One region of the Cronobacter sakazakii genome, then DNA from elsewhere that is predicted to be linked to it. Evidence: predicted binding sites of a transcription regulator. Region 1 holds the regulator's gene; each other region holds the start of a gene.
What was found. The regulator CRP, encoded in region 1, controls carbon source genes, mostly activating them, when cyclic AMP is high. The targets are predictions, from matches to a motif close to ATGTGANNNNNNTCACAT.
Positions count from the first base shown of each region.

Region 2: the regulator CRP is predicted to act here: its motif matches at 2,222-2,239, upstream of udp (uridine phosphorylase).
Region 3: the regulator CRP is predicted to act here: its motif matches at 3,488-3,505, upstream of CSK29544_RS03920 (glutathione S-transferase).

Region 1 covers NZ_CP011047.1:1,355,606-1,360,807, forward strand. Annotated here, with positions in the region: gene CSK29544_RS06265 (YccS/YhfK family putative transporter) at 1-2,072, opposite strand, end outside; gene crp (cAMP-activated global transcriptional regulator CRP) at 2,135-2,767, opposite strand; gene CSK29544_RS06275 (OsmC family protein) at 3,078-3,485, shown strand; gene CSK29544_RS06280 (phosphoribulokinase) at 3,530-4,399, opposite strand; gene CSK29544_RS06285 (YheU family protein) at 4,448-4,666, opposite strand; gene CSK29544_RS06290 (hydrolase) at 4,667-5,202, opposite strand, start outside.
Region 2 covers NZ_CP011047.1:719,200-724,401, forward strand. Annotated here, with positions in the region: gene rmuC (DNA recombination protein RmuC) at 1-1,196, opposite strand, end outside; gene udp (uridine phosphorylase) at 1,343-2,098, opposite strand; gene CSK29544_RS03405 (dienelactone hydrolase family protein) at 2,358-3,176, shown strand; gene metE (5-methyltetrahydropteroyltriglutamate--homocysteine S-methyltransferase) at 3,523-5,202, opposite strand, start outside.
Region 3 covers NZ_CP011047.1:838,837-844,038, reverse strand. Annotated here, with positions in the region: gene selB (selenocysteine-specific translation elongation factor) at 1-1,183, opposite strand, end outside; gene selA (L-seryl-tRNA(Sec) selenium transferase) at 1,180-2,562, opposite strand; gene CSK29544_RS03920 (glutathione S-transferase) at 2,667-3,275, opposite strand; gene CSK29544_RS03915 (PTS mannitol transporter subunit IICBA) at 3,807-5,202, shown strand, end outside.

The sequences.
Region 1 (5,202 bases):
CTCAGGCGTCGTCTGAGCCAGATCCCGTGATGCGGGCGCTGACGCCACGCCACGGAAGAGATGGTATGCATGGTGCGCAGGTGATCGAGAATGCGCAGCAGATGATGTTCCATCACGCCCGGTGCCCCTTCCGGTAAGACATCTTCGCCCTCCAGGACCGCCTCGTTTTGCGTATCGCCCGGCGCGTCATGCTCAAGCCGCTGCTGGCAGCGCTGTAGCGCAATTTCACACGCCTGTAAGTAGCGCGCTGCGGTTTCTGGCGGCAGCGCGGTTTGCTCGCGCGCCATCGTCGTTATCGCGTTGATGTGCTCGACAATAAACTGGCTGTGCGTCACCCACAGGCGCATATCCTCCAGATAACGGCTATTAAAGCCGGGCTCCTGCATGGCCTGATTAAGCGAGTTATAAAGCGCGTTATGCGCCTGGTTGACCTGCATACGCTGCCACGCGAGCGGGCCGGGTTGCGGGTCGCCGCTCAGGATCAGGCGCAGCGCCTCCTGGTCTGCCTCCAGCGCGTCATGCGCATTCTGGCGCAGCAGGCCGCTTTGCCACTGGGGCCAGAGCCAGACCATGCCGCCGAACGCGATAAGACAGCCGGACAGGGTGTCTATCAGGCGCGCCACGATATACTGCTCGCCGTTGAGCGTCAGGATTTGCAGCGAATAAACCGCCGTGACGGTAAAGCCAATCATCGCCCAGCCGTAGTGCCGCCGGATTATCAGATAACTGATTAACGTCACCAGCAGCATACCGAGCAGGGTATAGCCCTGCGGCACTTTCAGGTGCAGCGTGATGCCCGCGATAATCAGCCCCGCCAGCGTGCCGCCCGCCCGGTGCAGGATACGCACGCGCGTCGCGCCATAGCCGTTTTGGGTGACGAACAGTACCGTCATCAGGATCCAGTACGGCTTCGGCAACTGGAACGCGCTCCCTAACAACCCCGCCGCCGCCAGCATCACGCCCAGACGCGCGGCGGTGCGCAGCGCGGCGGATTTCAGCGACAAATAGCTTTTCAGCGCCCGCAGCAGCGGCAGGCGGCGCTTACCGCTGTCCATCAGGTCACGGGCGTAGAGCGGGCGCTGGGTGCGCAGCACGCGTGCAATACGGCTAAAATGGTATTCGCAAAACTGGCCAACCGGGTTATCCGGGTGCTGGCGGGCGATTTTCGCCAGCGCCTCGATCTGCTTATCCATTGAGAAGCGGTGCGAATAGCGGTGGTAAAGAATATCGTCAGAGAGCGTGCGCAGGCGCGTGGCGACGGTCTGCGCCGTCCAGCGCAACACCGCTTCGGCGTGGCTGCGCTCCACCAGTTTTTGCACTTCGCCGGGCTGATGCAGCGACACCGAGATGTGCTCCTGGAGATCCAGCGCCACCTGAAACGTGCGCAGCAGGCGCTTGTAACCGTTCTGCTTAGTGGCGGAGAGCATCTGCAACTGCTGATAGCACTGGCTTATCTGATCCACCACTTTTTGCTGATGCACCAGCAGCGGCGGCAGCGCCTGTTCCGGCTCGGTGTGGCGCGTCAGCAGGCTGTATTTGGCTTCGCAGTAGTCGGCGAGGCTTTTATAAATCATGCTTAACGATTCACGCAGCGGCTGCTCGCGCCACAGCCAGAACCAGAAACCGTTAAACGCGCCATACCAGAGCGTGCCGAGCACATAGAGCAGCATAGGCTGCCAGATGGGCATATTGCCGGCGAGGCTTAACGTAAAGATCGCCGCGATGAGCGAGGCGGGCAACAGACGCGCATGCAGCGGGCTGATTTCCGCCGTCACGCCAAGCAGCAGCGCCAGCATCAGCAGAATGAGCGGCAGCGGCACAGACTGCAGCAGCAACAGCTGCACCGCCAGGCTGCTCAGCGCAAACAGCGATGCGCCGATGATCAAGCGTTTAAAAAAGCGTTTGTGCGGGGTATCGAGACCGGCAATGTTGCAGCAGGCGGGAACGAGTGAAAACAGTAACCCTTGTTGAAGATGGCCCAGCATCAACCCGACCGCCACCGGCAGGCTTAAGATGAGCGTTTGCCGTAAAGCGTAATTAATTTCAGGGTGATAGATAAGACGACGCCACATAGGGGAGAAGTATAGATACAAAAACGGCGTGTTACCGAAGCGACACGCCGTTTTTTGATTTTTTAGCGGGTTCCGTAAACCACGATGGTTTTCCCGTGGGCGGAGATCAGGTTTTGATCTTCGAGCATTTTCAGAATGCGGCCAACGGTTTCGCGGGAGCAGCCGACGATCTGGCCGATTTCCTGACGCGTGATTTTGATCTGCATCCCGTCAGGATGGGTCATCGCGTCCGGCTGTTTCGCCAGGTTCAGAAGGGTCTGCGCGATGCGGCCAGTCACGTCGAGGAAGGCGAGGTTGCCCACTTTCTCAGAGGTAACTTGCAGGCGGCGAGCCATCTGCGAGGAAAGACGCATCAGAATATCCGGGTTAACCTGGATCAGCTGACGGAATTTTTTGTAGGAGATTTCAGCCACTTCACAGGCAGTTTTAGCGCGAACCCAGGCGCTGCGCTCCTGACCTTCCTCGAACAAACCCAGTTCGCCGATGAAGTCACCCTGATTCAGGTACGAGAGGATCATCTCCTTGCCCTCTTCATCTTTGATCAGCACTGCCACTGAGCCTTTAACGATGTAATACAGCGTCTCCGCTTTTTCACCCTGGTGAATCAGCGTGCTCTTAGATGGATACTTATGAATGTGGCAATGTGACAAGAACCATTCAAGAGTCGGGTCTGTTTGCGGTTTGCCAAGCACCATGCGCGGTTATCCTCTGTTTTAAACTGGCTCCAAAGACAGGGCGCGTAACCCCTGTCTGGCTTTGCATTCATCATCTTCCCGAGTCCTGGGAAGTTGGCTGTCCGTGGACGTCGCAGCCGATAAATTATCTTCTCCTCTGCATACATGCGTAACATCAATGTATCGCCGCTGCATCCAGACTGTTTTAGCATAGCTTTTCTCAGGTGTCTCCTGTTGTCTCGTTTCAGCTTGACGCAGGTCGCCCTTCCATTGCCTCTGACGTCGCGCGCGCGTAATCTGTCAGAAAAATGAATAGCCTGGAGTGATTAACATGCATGCACGAGTGAAATGGGTGGAAGGGTTAACCTTCCTGGGCGAGTCCGCCTCCGGGCATCAGATCCTGATGGACGGCAACTCTGGCGACAAAGCGCCGAGCCCGATGGAAATGGTTTTGATGGCCGCAGGTGGCTGCAGCGCGATTGATGTTGTCTCTATTCTGCAAAAAGGCCGTCACGACGTGACCGACTGCGAAGTGAAGCTGACGTCAGAGCGTCGCGAAGAAGCGCCGCGTCTGTTTACGCATATCAATCTGCATTTTGTGGTGACAGGCAAAGCCCTGAAAGACGCGGCAGTGTCGCGCGCGGTGGATCTGTCGGCAGAGAAGTATTGCTCAGTGGCGCTGATGCTCGGTAAAGGGGTCAACATCACCCATTCGTATGAAGTGATTGAAGCGTCATGAGATGACGGACGGCCCGGCAGGCGCAGCGCCACCGGGCATCGCCGTCACGCTATCTGTTTTCCTTCCATCAGCCGCTGCACCAGCGGCAGCATAATAAGTTCCATCGCGAGCCCCATCTTCCCGCCCGGCACCACCAGCGTATTGATATGTGAGATAAACGAGCCCTGCAGCATCGCCAAAAGCCACGGATAATCGATGTTATCCAGATTGCGGAAGTGAATGACCACGAAGCTTTCATCAAGCGACGGAATGCCTTTCGCGGCGAACGGATTGGAGGTGTCCACCGTCGGCACGCGCTGGAAGTTAATATGGGTGCGTGAGAACTGCGGCGTGATGTAGTTAATGTAATCTTCCATCGAGCGCACCACGGAATCCATCACCGCCTCGCGCGAGTGGCCGCGCTCGCTGGTATCGCGGATGAGCTTCTGTATCCACTCCAGGTTGACGATAGGCACCACGCCTACGAGTAAATCGACATGCTTCGCCACGTCATGCTGCGGCGTCACCACGCCACCGTGCAGCCCTTCGTAAAACAGCACGTCTGTCGGCTCCGGCAGCGGCTGCCACGGCGTAAACGTGCCGGGCACCTGGTTCCACGGCACCGCTTCGTCATAGGTGTGCAGATATTTACGCGACTGTCCTTTGCCGGTCAGCCCGTACTCCACAAAGGTTTGCTCCAGCAGGCCGAAATCGTTCGCCTCCGGGCCGAAGTAACTGATATGGCGGCCAAGATCGCGCGCTTTACGAATAGCCATGTCCATTTCCGGGCGCGTGTAGCGGTGAAAGCTGTCGCCTTCCACTTCGGCGGCACGGAGATTCAGCTGGGCGAAAATTTTACGAAACGCGAGGCTGGTGGTGGTGGTTCCCGCGCCGCTGGAGCCTGTGACGGCGATAACCGGATGTTTGGCAGACATAGCGAGACAACTCCCTGAAGCGGCGGGGCAAGGCTCCGCCTGGCAACGTTAACCGCGAAACTGCGAACGCGGCATGATATTGACCGTTTCGTGCAGCTCAGACCACACCAGAACGGCTTCGCCACTTTGCAACTGACGCCGCACGTCGGCGACCTTTTGCTCAAGCGAGCGTTCATGTTCACCATAATCGGTGCCTTCGCGCAAGACGAAGGCTTCAATCAGGCGCTCCAGGGTGTCGGGCGCGATCTCTTGCCAGGGAATAATCATTTATCGGTCCAGATACGGGGTTAACCAGTCAGGAATGCGCTGTTCCAGCCACATTTTGGGCTGACGCAGCGTGCCGCCGACAAAGCCCACGTGACCGCCATGCTCTGTCAGTTGATATTCAATATTAGCAGGCAGCGTGGTGGTGTCGGGGATCACGTGATGATCCATAAACGGGTCGTCTTTGGCGTGGATAATCAGCGTCGGCCGGGTGATGCTGGCGAGACGCGGCATCGCGCTGCACTGGCGATAGTAATCGACGGCATCGCTAAAGCCGTGAATTTTCGACGTAATCAAATCATCGAAATCGCGGATGCGGCGCAGGCGCTTAAGCTGGGCGAGTTCAATCGGCAGCGTGCCGGGCCAGGCCTTCAGCTTGCGGGTGGCGTTGGCTTTCAGCAGGTTCAGCAGATAGAACTGATAAAAGCGTGAAAAGCCTTTTTCCATATGGTTGCAGCAGTGTTCGAGCATAAACGGCGCGGACACAATCACGCCTGCCGTCAGCGGGAAGCTGGCGTCAATCTCCGCCATCAGGCAGC
Region 2 (5,202 bases), 640 kb from region 1:
GCTTTGTCGAGGTTCTGGCCGATGGCGCTCATGTCGTCAACGAACAGCCGCATTTTGTCATACAGGCGGCTCGCGCGATCGGCTATTTGCTGGGCGTTGCGGCTTTGATGCTCATAGCGCCAGAGGTTGGAAATGGTGCGCAGCGCCACCAGCAGCGTGGTCGGGCTCACCAGCATAATATTGTTTTTTAACGCCTCGGTGATGAGCTCCGGCTGTTTATCGATAGCCAGTAAAAAGGCGGGCTCGACCGGGATAAACATCAGCACGTAATCCAGCGTGCGCAGCCCCGGCAACTGCTGATAATCCTTGCGCCCCAGCAGACGAATATGATTGCGAAGCGAAGCGATGTGTTCGTTTAACGCCAGCTCGCGGCTGTAGTCATCTTCGGCGTTGAAGTAACGCTCATAGGCCACCAGCGTCATTTTGGCGTCAATCACCACATCTTTGCCCTGCGGCAGACGCACAATGACATCCGGCTGCATCCGGCTGCGGTCGGCAAGCTGAATATTGACTTGTGTTTCATACTCATGCCCTTCGCGCAGGCCCGAGGCTTCCAGTACGCGCGCGAGGACCACTTCGCCCCAGTTGCCCTGAGCCTTGTTGTCGCCTTTTAACGCGCGCGTCAGGTTGATGGCTTCCTGCGCCATTTGCGCATTCAGTTGCTGGAGGTTACGGATTTCATGAGCCAGCGTATGGCGCTCGCGTGCCTCCTGGCCGAAGCTTTCCTGCACCTGTCGGCGAAAGCCGTCGAGCTGCTCGCGTAGCGGAGAAAGCAGGCCGTTCAGGCTCTGGCGATTTTGCTCATCGACCTGACGACGGCTCTGCTCAAAGATACGGTTAGCGAGGTTTTCAAACTGTTCGCTCAGGCGCTGTTCGCTGCTCATCATCTGGCGCAGTTTTTCTTCGGCATGGACCTGGGTGGCCTCCAGGCGCGTGGTGACTTCGCGCAGATCGGACTCCAGCGAGCTGTTGATCTCCCGCAGGTTGCGCAGTTCGTTATTGAGCAGATCGCACTCATCGCGCCAGTGCTGGTTATGCGCCAGCGCCTCGCGGGCCGCGCTGAGCTCGCCATAAATATCGCGCTGCTGCGCCAGCAGATCCGCTTTTTGCTGGGCGGTTCGCAGGCCTGACATCAGCCAGCCCACCACAACGCCTGCCAGCGCAACCACGGCTAACACCAGATATGAGATTTCCACCACGCCTCCTGCCTGAACTGCTCATCACGCCAGAGGGGATTGTGCTGTACATAATTCCAGACGAAAAGCGTTTTTCTGTAAGGATCGTCAATCCTGCGAGACATTACGCAAAAAGGCCGGCGGAGCGCCGGCCTGAAAGGAAGCTATCAGAGAAGGCGGCGCGCCGCCTCCACCACGATTTTCACCGCGTGGCTTTCGGTTTGTTTCATGGTTTCCGCGTTCGGGATCTCTTGCTGGGTGCGGTTGACGATAACGCCCGCCACCATGCCCGCGCGCAGCCCCTGGCTTGAGCACATGGTCAGCAGCGTGGCCGATTCCATTTCATAGTTCATCACGCCCATCGCCTGCCACTCTTTCATGGAGCCGTTAAAGCGGCTGACCACGCGGCCAGAGAAGGTGTCGTAGCGCTCCTGGCCTGGGTAGAAGGTGTCGGAAGAGGCGGTCACGCCGATGTGCGTGGTCGCGCCGACCGCTTTGGCCGCTTCCACCAGTGCGGTGGTACAGGCGAAATCGGCAACGGCCGGGTATTCCATCGGCGCGAAGTGCAGGCTGGCACCGTCAAGGCGTACGGAGGCGGTCGTTACCAGCACGTCGCCGACGTTGATGTGCGGCTGGATAGCGCCAGTGGTGCCTACGCGCAGGAAAGTACGAATGCCAAGCTGCGCCAGCTCTTCTACCGCAATAGACGTTGACGGGCCGCCGATACCGGTTGAGCAGATGATGACCGCTTTGCCATCAAGCTCAGCGCGCCAGGAGGTGAATTCACGGTGGGAGGCCAGTTTGACCGGCTTATCCATCAGCGCGGCGATCTTTTCCACTCGCTCCGGGTCGCCCGGGACAATCGCTAATTCTGCGCCCTGAAGATCGCTTTTTTTAAGGCCGAGGTGAAAAACATCAGACATAGGTGACTCCTCTGTGGGTCGGTTTGTCAGGAGAAGCAAAACGGTACTTTACAGAACCTTTCCGGCGTTTTTCGTGACCGGATTCACTTCAAAAGAAAGGAGTTGCATTAATTTTCCATAATTTCGTGATTATGGTCACATATAGAGCGCATGAATGGAAATCCCGCGCGCCGAATGCCTGCTTTTGCCACCTCCACTCCCGCCACACGCAGGCTATAGTTAGGGATGCGCTAAAACAATAACGGGTACGGAGAATGCCATGACCAACAACACTGACCATCCGGCGGGCTTTGCCGCTGCAGTTTCACCTGTCGCTTCAACGGTAGTGCATACGCCGCAGGATGCCATTATCGCGGGCGAAACCTCGATTCCCACGCAGGGCGAAAATATGCCTGCTTACCACGCCCGCCCGCGCGCTGCTGATGGCCCGCTGCCGGTGGTGATTGTGGTACAGGAGATTTTCGGCGTACATGAACATATTCGCGATATATGCCGTCGCCTGGCGCTGGAAGGGTATCTGGCGGTGGCGCCGGAACTCTATTTCCGTCAGGGCGATCCGAATGAGTATGACGATATTTCGTCGCTGTTGAGCAATCTGGTGTCGAAAGTGCCGGACGCGCAGGTGCTGGCGGATCTGGATCATGTGGCAAGCTGGGCGTCACGCAACGGCGGCGACGCGCATCGTCTGATGCTGACCGGTTTTTGCTGGGGCGGGCGTATCGCGTGGCTGTACGCCGCGCATAATCCGCAACTGAAAGCCGCCGTGGCGTGGTATGGCAAGCTGCTGGGCGACAAAACGTTAAACTCGCCGAAGCACCCGGTGGATGTCGCCACCGATCTGACCGCGCCAGTGCTGGGGCTTTACGGCGCGCAGGATACGGGTATTTCGCTTGAGAGCGTGGAGACCATGCGTCAGGCGCTGCGCGCCGCCAATGCGAAAGCTGAAATCATTGTTTACCCGGATGCGGGCCATGCGTTTAACGCCGATTATCGCCCGAGTTATCACGAGGCGTCGGCAAAGGATGGCTGGGAGCGCATGTTGGGGTGGTTCAAAACCTACGGCAGTAAGAAAGGATAAAAAAACGCCCGGGAAACCGGGCGTTTTTTGGTGGCGCGGTGGGTGCGCTGCGCTTACCCACCCTACAAAATCACAAACCGCATCACACCGTTTTCTGCGGACTGCGGTGGGTGCGCTACGCTTACCCACCCTACAAAACCACAAACCACACCATACCGTTTTTCGGTTTGCGGTGGGTGCGCTGCGCTTACCCACCCTACAAAACCATAAACCACACCATGCCTTTTTTCCGGGTTGCGGTGGGTGCGCTGCGCTTACCCACCCTACGAATGACCCACCCTACGCAACGCATAACTGGCCTTATCGTAGGGCGGGTAAGCGTCGCGCACCCGCCATCACAAAACCGTTACGCCTGACGCAGGTTCTGCGCCGCTTTCACCATGTTGGCGAGCGCCGCGCGGGTCTCCGGCCAGCCGCGGGTTTTCAGGCCGCAATCCGGGTTCACCCACAAACGCTCCTGCGGAATGCGCTGCGCGGCTTTCTTCAGCAGCGCTTCAATCCACGCTACATCCGGCACGTTCGGCGAGTGGATATCATATACGCCCGGCCCGATTTCATTCGGGTATTCAAACTCCTCAAACGACTCCAGCAGCTCCATATCTGAACGTGACGTTTCGATGGTGATCACGTCCGCATCCAGCGCGGCGATAGAATCCATGATGTCGTTGAACTCGCAATAGCACATATGAGTGTGGATCTGCGTGTCATCCTTCGCGACCGCCGCGTTCAGGCGGAACGCCTCCACGCCCCAGGCGAGATACGCGTCCCAGTCGCTGCGCTTGAGCGGCAACCCTTCACGCAGCGCCGGTTCGTCAATCTGAATAATGCCGATGCCCGCGGCTTCGAGATCCGCCACTTCGTCACGCAGCGCCAGCGCAATCTGTTTGGCGATGGTTTCGCGCGAGACATCCTCACGCGGGAACGACCAGCAGAGAATAGTCACCGGGCCGGTCAGCATGCCTTTCACCGGTTTGTCGGTCAGCGACTGCGCGTACTTCGCCCACTCGACGGTGATCGGCGCAGGGCGGCTGATGTCGCCGATAACCACCGGCGGCTTCACGCAGCGGGAGCCGTAGCTCTGCACCCAGCCGTTCTGGGTAAAGACAAAGCCATCAAGGTGCTCGCCGAAATACTCCACCATGTCGTTACGCTCGGCTTCGCCGTGCACCAGCACATCGAGACCCAGGCGCTCCTGTTCGGCAATAGCCTGCTTAATGTGTTCGGCGATACCGGTGCGGTAGTTCGCCGCATCGAGATTGCCCTTTTTGAAATCCAGGCGCAGGCCGCGAATTTCGGTCGTCTGCGGGAACGAGCCGATGGTGGTGGTCGGCCAGGCTGGCAGGTTAAAGCGGGCGCGCTGCGCTTCGGCGCGTACCGGGTACGCATGGGCGCGCTGGCTGTCCTGCGGCGTAATGGCCTTAAGGCGCTGTTCCACCGCCGGGTTATGTACGCGGGCCGAGTGTTTACGGGCCTGAATCGGCGCGCTCCACTGCTCGATTTTTGTTGTGTCGCCGCTGTTCAGCGCATCGCGCAGCAGCGCCAGCTCTTCGCATTTTTGCAGCGCAAAGGCGAACCAGCTTTTCACTTCCGCATCCAGACGCGTTTCGACGCTCAGGTCGATAGGGCTGTGCAGCAGCGAGCAGGACGAGCCCACCCACAGTTCACGCTGGCTGGCGATCGCTTTCAGTTGCGCGTATTTCTCGGTGAGATCGGCGCGCCAGACGTTGCGGCCATTGATAACGCCTGCGGAGAGTAACCACTCCTGCGGCAGGCGGCGATGCAGTTCGTTGACATCGTCATGGCCGTGAACCAGATCGACATGCAGCCCCTGCACCGGCAGCGCGGTGATGGTATCGAGATTATCGGTCACGCCTTCAAAATAGGTGGTGAGCAGCAGTTTGGTCTGGCCTTTCAGCGCCTCGTAGGCCGGTTTAAACGCGTCCAGCCACGCCTGCGGCAGCTCCAGCACCAGCGCCGGTTCATCGATTTGCACCCACTGAATGCCACGTTTCGCAAGCTCGGCGAT
Region 3 (5,202 bases), 520 kb from region 1:
CGAGCGATGCCGCAGTGAGCTGGCGCGCCCAGCCGAATGTCGCCAGCGCGACCGCGCCGCGCGAGGCATCGAGCCGCAGCGCGTCGGCGTCGGTTCTGGCACTCGCCAGTTCGTTGAGAAACGCGAGGAACTCCGGCTGGCGTTTGCCGCGCCGCGGGGTTTCCAGCGTGACGACGCGCGCGCCTGCCAGCGTCTGACGCGCGCTAATGTCGCGCAGCACCAGCTGATCGTTATCGGCCAGGAACAGCGGCGTGTCGAATACCAGCTCCGCCAGATCATCTTCCAGTAACGAAACGCGCCCGGTGACGTGGCTTGCCGCATGGTGAATATGCAGCGGCTGCCACTGTTGCAGCGGCGCATGGCGGTCGAGCGTGACGATAACCCGCTCTGCGGCCTGCGGCGGCGCTTCGCTGAGCAGCCAGTCGCCGCGCCGGATATCGGCTTTCTGCGCGTCGCCGCTAATATTCAGCGCGATGCGCTGACCGGCGAATGCGCGTTCCGTCGGCTGATTCTGCGCATGCAGGCCGCGCACGCGCATCGGCGTATTCGCGCCGGTCAGGTAGAGCGTATCGCCAACATTCACCTCGCCGGAAAGCGCCGTGCCGGTAACCACCAGGCCCGCGCCCTTGACGGTAAACGCGCGATCGACCGCCAGGCGAAAGCGCTGCCCGGCAGGGTGCGTGCGCTCAGGCAACTGGCGCAAATGGTCGCGCAGCGCCTCAACGCCCACGCCTTCGGTGGCCGCCGTGACGAACAGCGTGGCGTCGTGCCAGCCGTAGTCGTTCAATGTGGCCATCACCTGCGCTTTCACCTGCGCGAGGCGCGCGTCATCCACCCGGTCGGCTTTGGTGAGCGCCACGGTGAGCGTCGGCTGGCCGGTCAGTTGCAAAATCGCCAGATGCTCACGCGTCTGGGCCATCACGCCGTCATCGCACGCCACCATCAGCAGCGCATGATCGATGCCGCCCACGCCCGCCAGCATATTAGCGAGGAATTTTTCATGGCCCGGCACGTCGATAAAACCGATGACGCGCCCGTCCGGCTGCGGCCAGTAGGCGTAACCGAGATCGATAGTCATGCCGCGCTTTTTCTCTTCCGGCAGACGGTCGGCGTTAATGCCGGTAAGCGCCTCAAGCAGCGTGGTTTTGCCGTGGTCCACGTGCCCGGCGGTGGCGATAATCATTGCAACAACATCTCCATCAGTCCTGCCTCATCTTCAAGGCAGCGTAAATCGAGCCATAACCGCCCGTCGCCCACGCGCCCGATAACCGGCACCGGCAGGCGACGCCAGCGGGCGGCGAGCGCCTCCAGGCGGCTGCCGCGCCCGTCGCGCGGGGTGAAGGTGAGCGCCGCACCCGGAAGCCGGTCGACCGGCAGCGAACCGCTGCCAATCTGCGACAGGCAGGGCATCACGTCTATCTGAAATTCATCGCCGTAGCGGGTCTCCAGCGCCGGACGCAGGCGCTGCGCCTGTTCGTTAATGTCAGACGCCTGGCGCGTCAGCAGCCGCAGCGTCGGCAGCCGTTGTGCGAGTTTTTCCGGGTGCAGATAAAGGCGCAATGTGGCGTCGAGCGCCGCCAGCGTCATTTTATCGGCGCGCAGGGCGCGCTTGAGCGGGTGTTTCTGAAGCGCCGCGATAAGCGCTTTTTTCCCGACGATAATCCCCGCCTGCGGCCCGCCCGGCAGTTTATCGCCGGAAAAGCTCACGAGACTCGCCCCGGCGGCGAGCGCCTCCTGCGGCATCGGCTCTTTTGGCAGCCCATACTGACTGAGATCGATAAGCGAACCGCTGCCGAGATCGACAATCACCGGCAGCGTCGACGCCTGCGCCAGCTCGGCGGCGTCCACGGCTTTGGTAAAGCCTTCAATCTGGTAATTGCTGGTGTGCACTTTCATTAGCAGCGCGGTCTGCTCGCCGACCGCATCGAGATAATCGCGCAGGTGTGTGCGGTTGGTCGTGCCCACTTCCACCAGCTGACAGCCCGCCTGGCGCATCACATCCGGGATACGAAACGCGCCGCCAATCTCTACCAGCTCGCCGCGCGACACAATCACCTCTTTGCCTGCGCCCAGCGCCGCCAGCATCAGCAACACCGCCGCCGCGTTGTTATTAACGATACAGGCGTCTTCCGCGCCGGTAAGTTCACAGAGTAGCTCCGCCAGCGCGCGGTCGCGGTGACCGCGCTCGCCGCCTTCGGCGTCATACTCCAGCGTCACGGGCGAGCGCATGGCGCGGGCGACCGCCTCAACCGCTTCTTCCGCCTGCAACGCGCGGCCAAGATTGGTGTGCAGCACCGTGCCGGTAAGGTTAAAGACCGGGCGCAGCGCGCTTTGCGAACCGCGCGCCAGCCGCCCGGCCGCCGCCGCGGCCCAGTCGTCGCACCATGAGGGCAGCGCCTGGCGTTCGCGAATGGCGAGCCGCGCCGCCTCCTGCATCGCGCGAAGGGTGTTGACCACGCGGGTATGGCCGTAGGTGTCCAGCAACGGCTGGAACGCGCTGTCGCGCAGCAGGCGGTCGGTGGCGGGAAGCTGACTGTAAAGCAGACGGGAATCGGTCGTCATGGCGTGCATAAACCTGGATAAAACGTGGCGATAATTTAGCAGGAAACGCGGGGCAGTTCAGTCCCCGCGCCCGGTCAGCGCAATAAAGGGCGGTTCACGCCCGCTCAGGCGCTGGGCGGCTCGGTACGCGCGAAGCTGTCGCGGGCAAAGAGCGCTTCCACCAGTTTCACCAGATGCGGACGCTGCGCGCACCAGCCCGGCGCCACGCGACGGAAATTGAGATAGCCGATGGCGCAGGCGGTGGCGATGGTGGCAAGCGTCAGTTCCTCAGCCTTTAGCGTGCCGTCAGCCACATACCCTTCCAGCGCATCGAGGCCGCGGTTGATTTTCTCCCGCTGGCGCAGCAGCTCATTTTCCGACTGCTGCTCAGGCGGGCGCGCCTGCTCGCGCACCGAGACCAGCGCCGCGTCCATAATGCCGTCGGCGAGCGCCTCCAGCTGGCGCACTTTTAGCGCGGCGCGCGGTTCTTGCGGCACCAGCGCCGGTTGCGCGTCCAGCAGCTCGATATACTGCGCGATGATGGGCGAATCAAACCAGGTTTCGCCCTCGTCGGTCACCAGCGCCGGCACTTTCCCGAGCGGGTTGTACTGCGCCATGCCGTTCTGTTCGGCATAGGGCGATTCATTCACGAACTCAAACACGATGCCTTTTTCGAGCAACATGACGGAGATTTTGCGTACAAACGGGCTGGTGTAACTACCGATAAGTTTCATGCCGGGTCCTTTTACGTTATCGCCAGGGTAAGGGTAAGTATGGGTCAGGATACGCCAAAAGGAGGCGCGACGGCGCGCTAAAACGTACAGCGAGCTGTGCTTTACCGCCGCCTTTTTCTGTCATTGTCCGGCTGTAACTTTCTTACAGACTCGCCTTGTGAGTATGAGTAAAAAATGTACGCCGCCTGTTCGGATTATTCCTGGGAAATATTTTGTGATTAACATCACAAACCAATAACAAACATGCCGAAAGAAAGTGTGACTTTATTCACATTTAAGGGGCGTTTATGGCGACATTTTGCGCATTGTCTTTTTTTTACACGTCTTTTTTGTGATTCAAATCACGCAACTTTACCCCGATCACCCCGACATCGCGTGATCGCGATCACACTTAAAGTGCCTGTCTGGACACCATCGCGATTCAGTGCCAGATTTCGCGTCATCAGAGCATGGGTCCGGCTACCTCTGCCGCCACGTTAACAATAAACCTCGGGCCGCAAGCCTGCGCGTAAACATAAGAAGGGGTGTTCTATGTCATCCGATATCAAGATCAAAGTGCAAAGCTTTGGTCGCTTTCTCAGCAATATGGTAATGCCTAACATCGGCGCGTTTATCGCCTGGGGTATTATCACCGCGTTATTTATTCCCACAGGATGGTGGCCAAACGAGACGCTGGCGAAGCTGGTCGGCCCGATGATCAGCTACCTGCTGCCGCTGCTTATCGGTTATACCGGCGGTAAGCTGGTTGGCGGCGAGCGTGGCGGCGTGGTGGGCGCGATTACCACCATGGGCGTTATCGTCGGCGCGGACATCCCGATGTTCCTGGGCGCGATGATCGCAGGCCCGCTCGGCGGCTTCTGCATCAAGAAATTCGACGCCTCGGTCGACGGCAAAATCAAATCCGGCTTTGAAATGCTGGTGAACAACTTCTCCGCGGGCATCATCGGTATGATCCTCGCGATTCTGGCGTTCCTCGGCATTGGCCCGGCGGTCGAAGTGCTCTCCAAAGTGCTGGCTGCGGGCGTGAACTTTATGGTGGTTCACGACATGCTGCCGCTGGCGTCGATTTTTGTTGAACCGGCGAAAATCCTGTTCCTCAACAACGCCATCAACCACGGCATCTTCTCGCCGCTGGGCATTCAGCAGTCGCATGAACTCGGCAAATCTATTTTCTTCCTGATTGAAGCCAACCCGGGTCCGGGTATGGGCATCCTGCTGGCGTACATGTTCTTTGGTCGCGGCAGCGCCAAACAGTCTGCGGGCGGCGCGGCTATCATCCACTTCCTGGGCGGTATCCACGAAATCTACTTCCCGTATGTGCTGATGAACCCGCGTCTGATCATCGCCGTTATCCTGGGCGGTATGACTGGCGTCTTCTGCCTGACCGTACTGAACGGCGGCCTGGTTTCTCCGGCGTCTCCGGGCTCTATCCTGGCGGTACTGGCGATGACGCCGAAAGGCGCGTACTTCGCAAACCTGGTCGCGATTTTCGCCGCGATGGCCGTCTCCTTCGTGGTCGCCGCTATCCTGCTGAAAACCAGCAAAGTGAAAGAAGAAGACGATATCGATGCTGCGACCCGTCGCATGCAGGATATGAAAGCGCAATCTAAAGGTGCCGCGACCGCAGCGAGCGCGGATCTCAGCAACGACCTGAGCCACGTGCGTAAAATCATCGTCGCCTGCGACGCCGGTATGGGTTCCAGCGCGATGGGCGCAGGTGTGCTGCGTAAGAAAGTGCAGGACGCGGGCCTGAGCCATATTTCCGTTACCAACAGCGCGATTAACAGCCTGCCGGGCGATGTGGATCTGGTTATCACCCACCGCGACTTAACCGAGCGCGCCATGCGCCAGGCGCCGCACGCGCAGCACATTTCGCTGACCAACTTCCTGGACAGCGGCCTGTACGCCGGCCTGACCGAACGTCTGG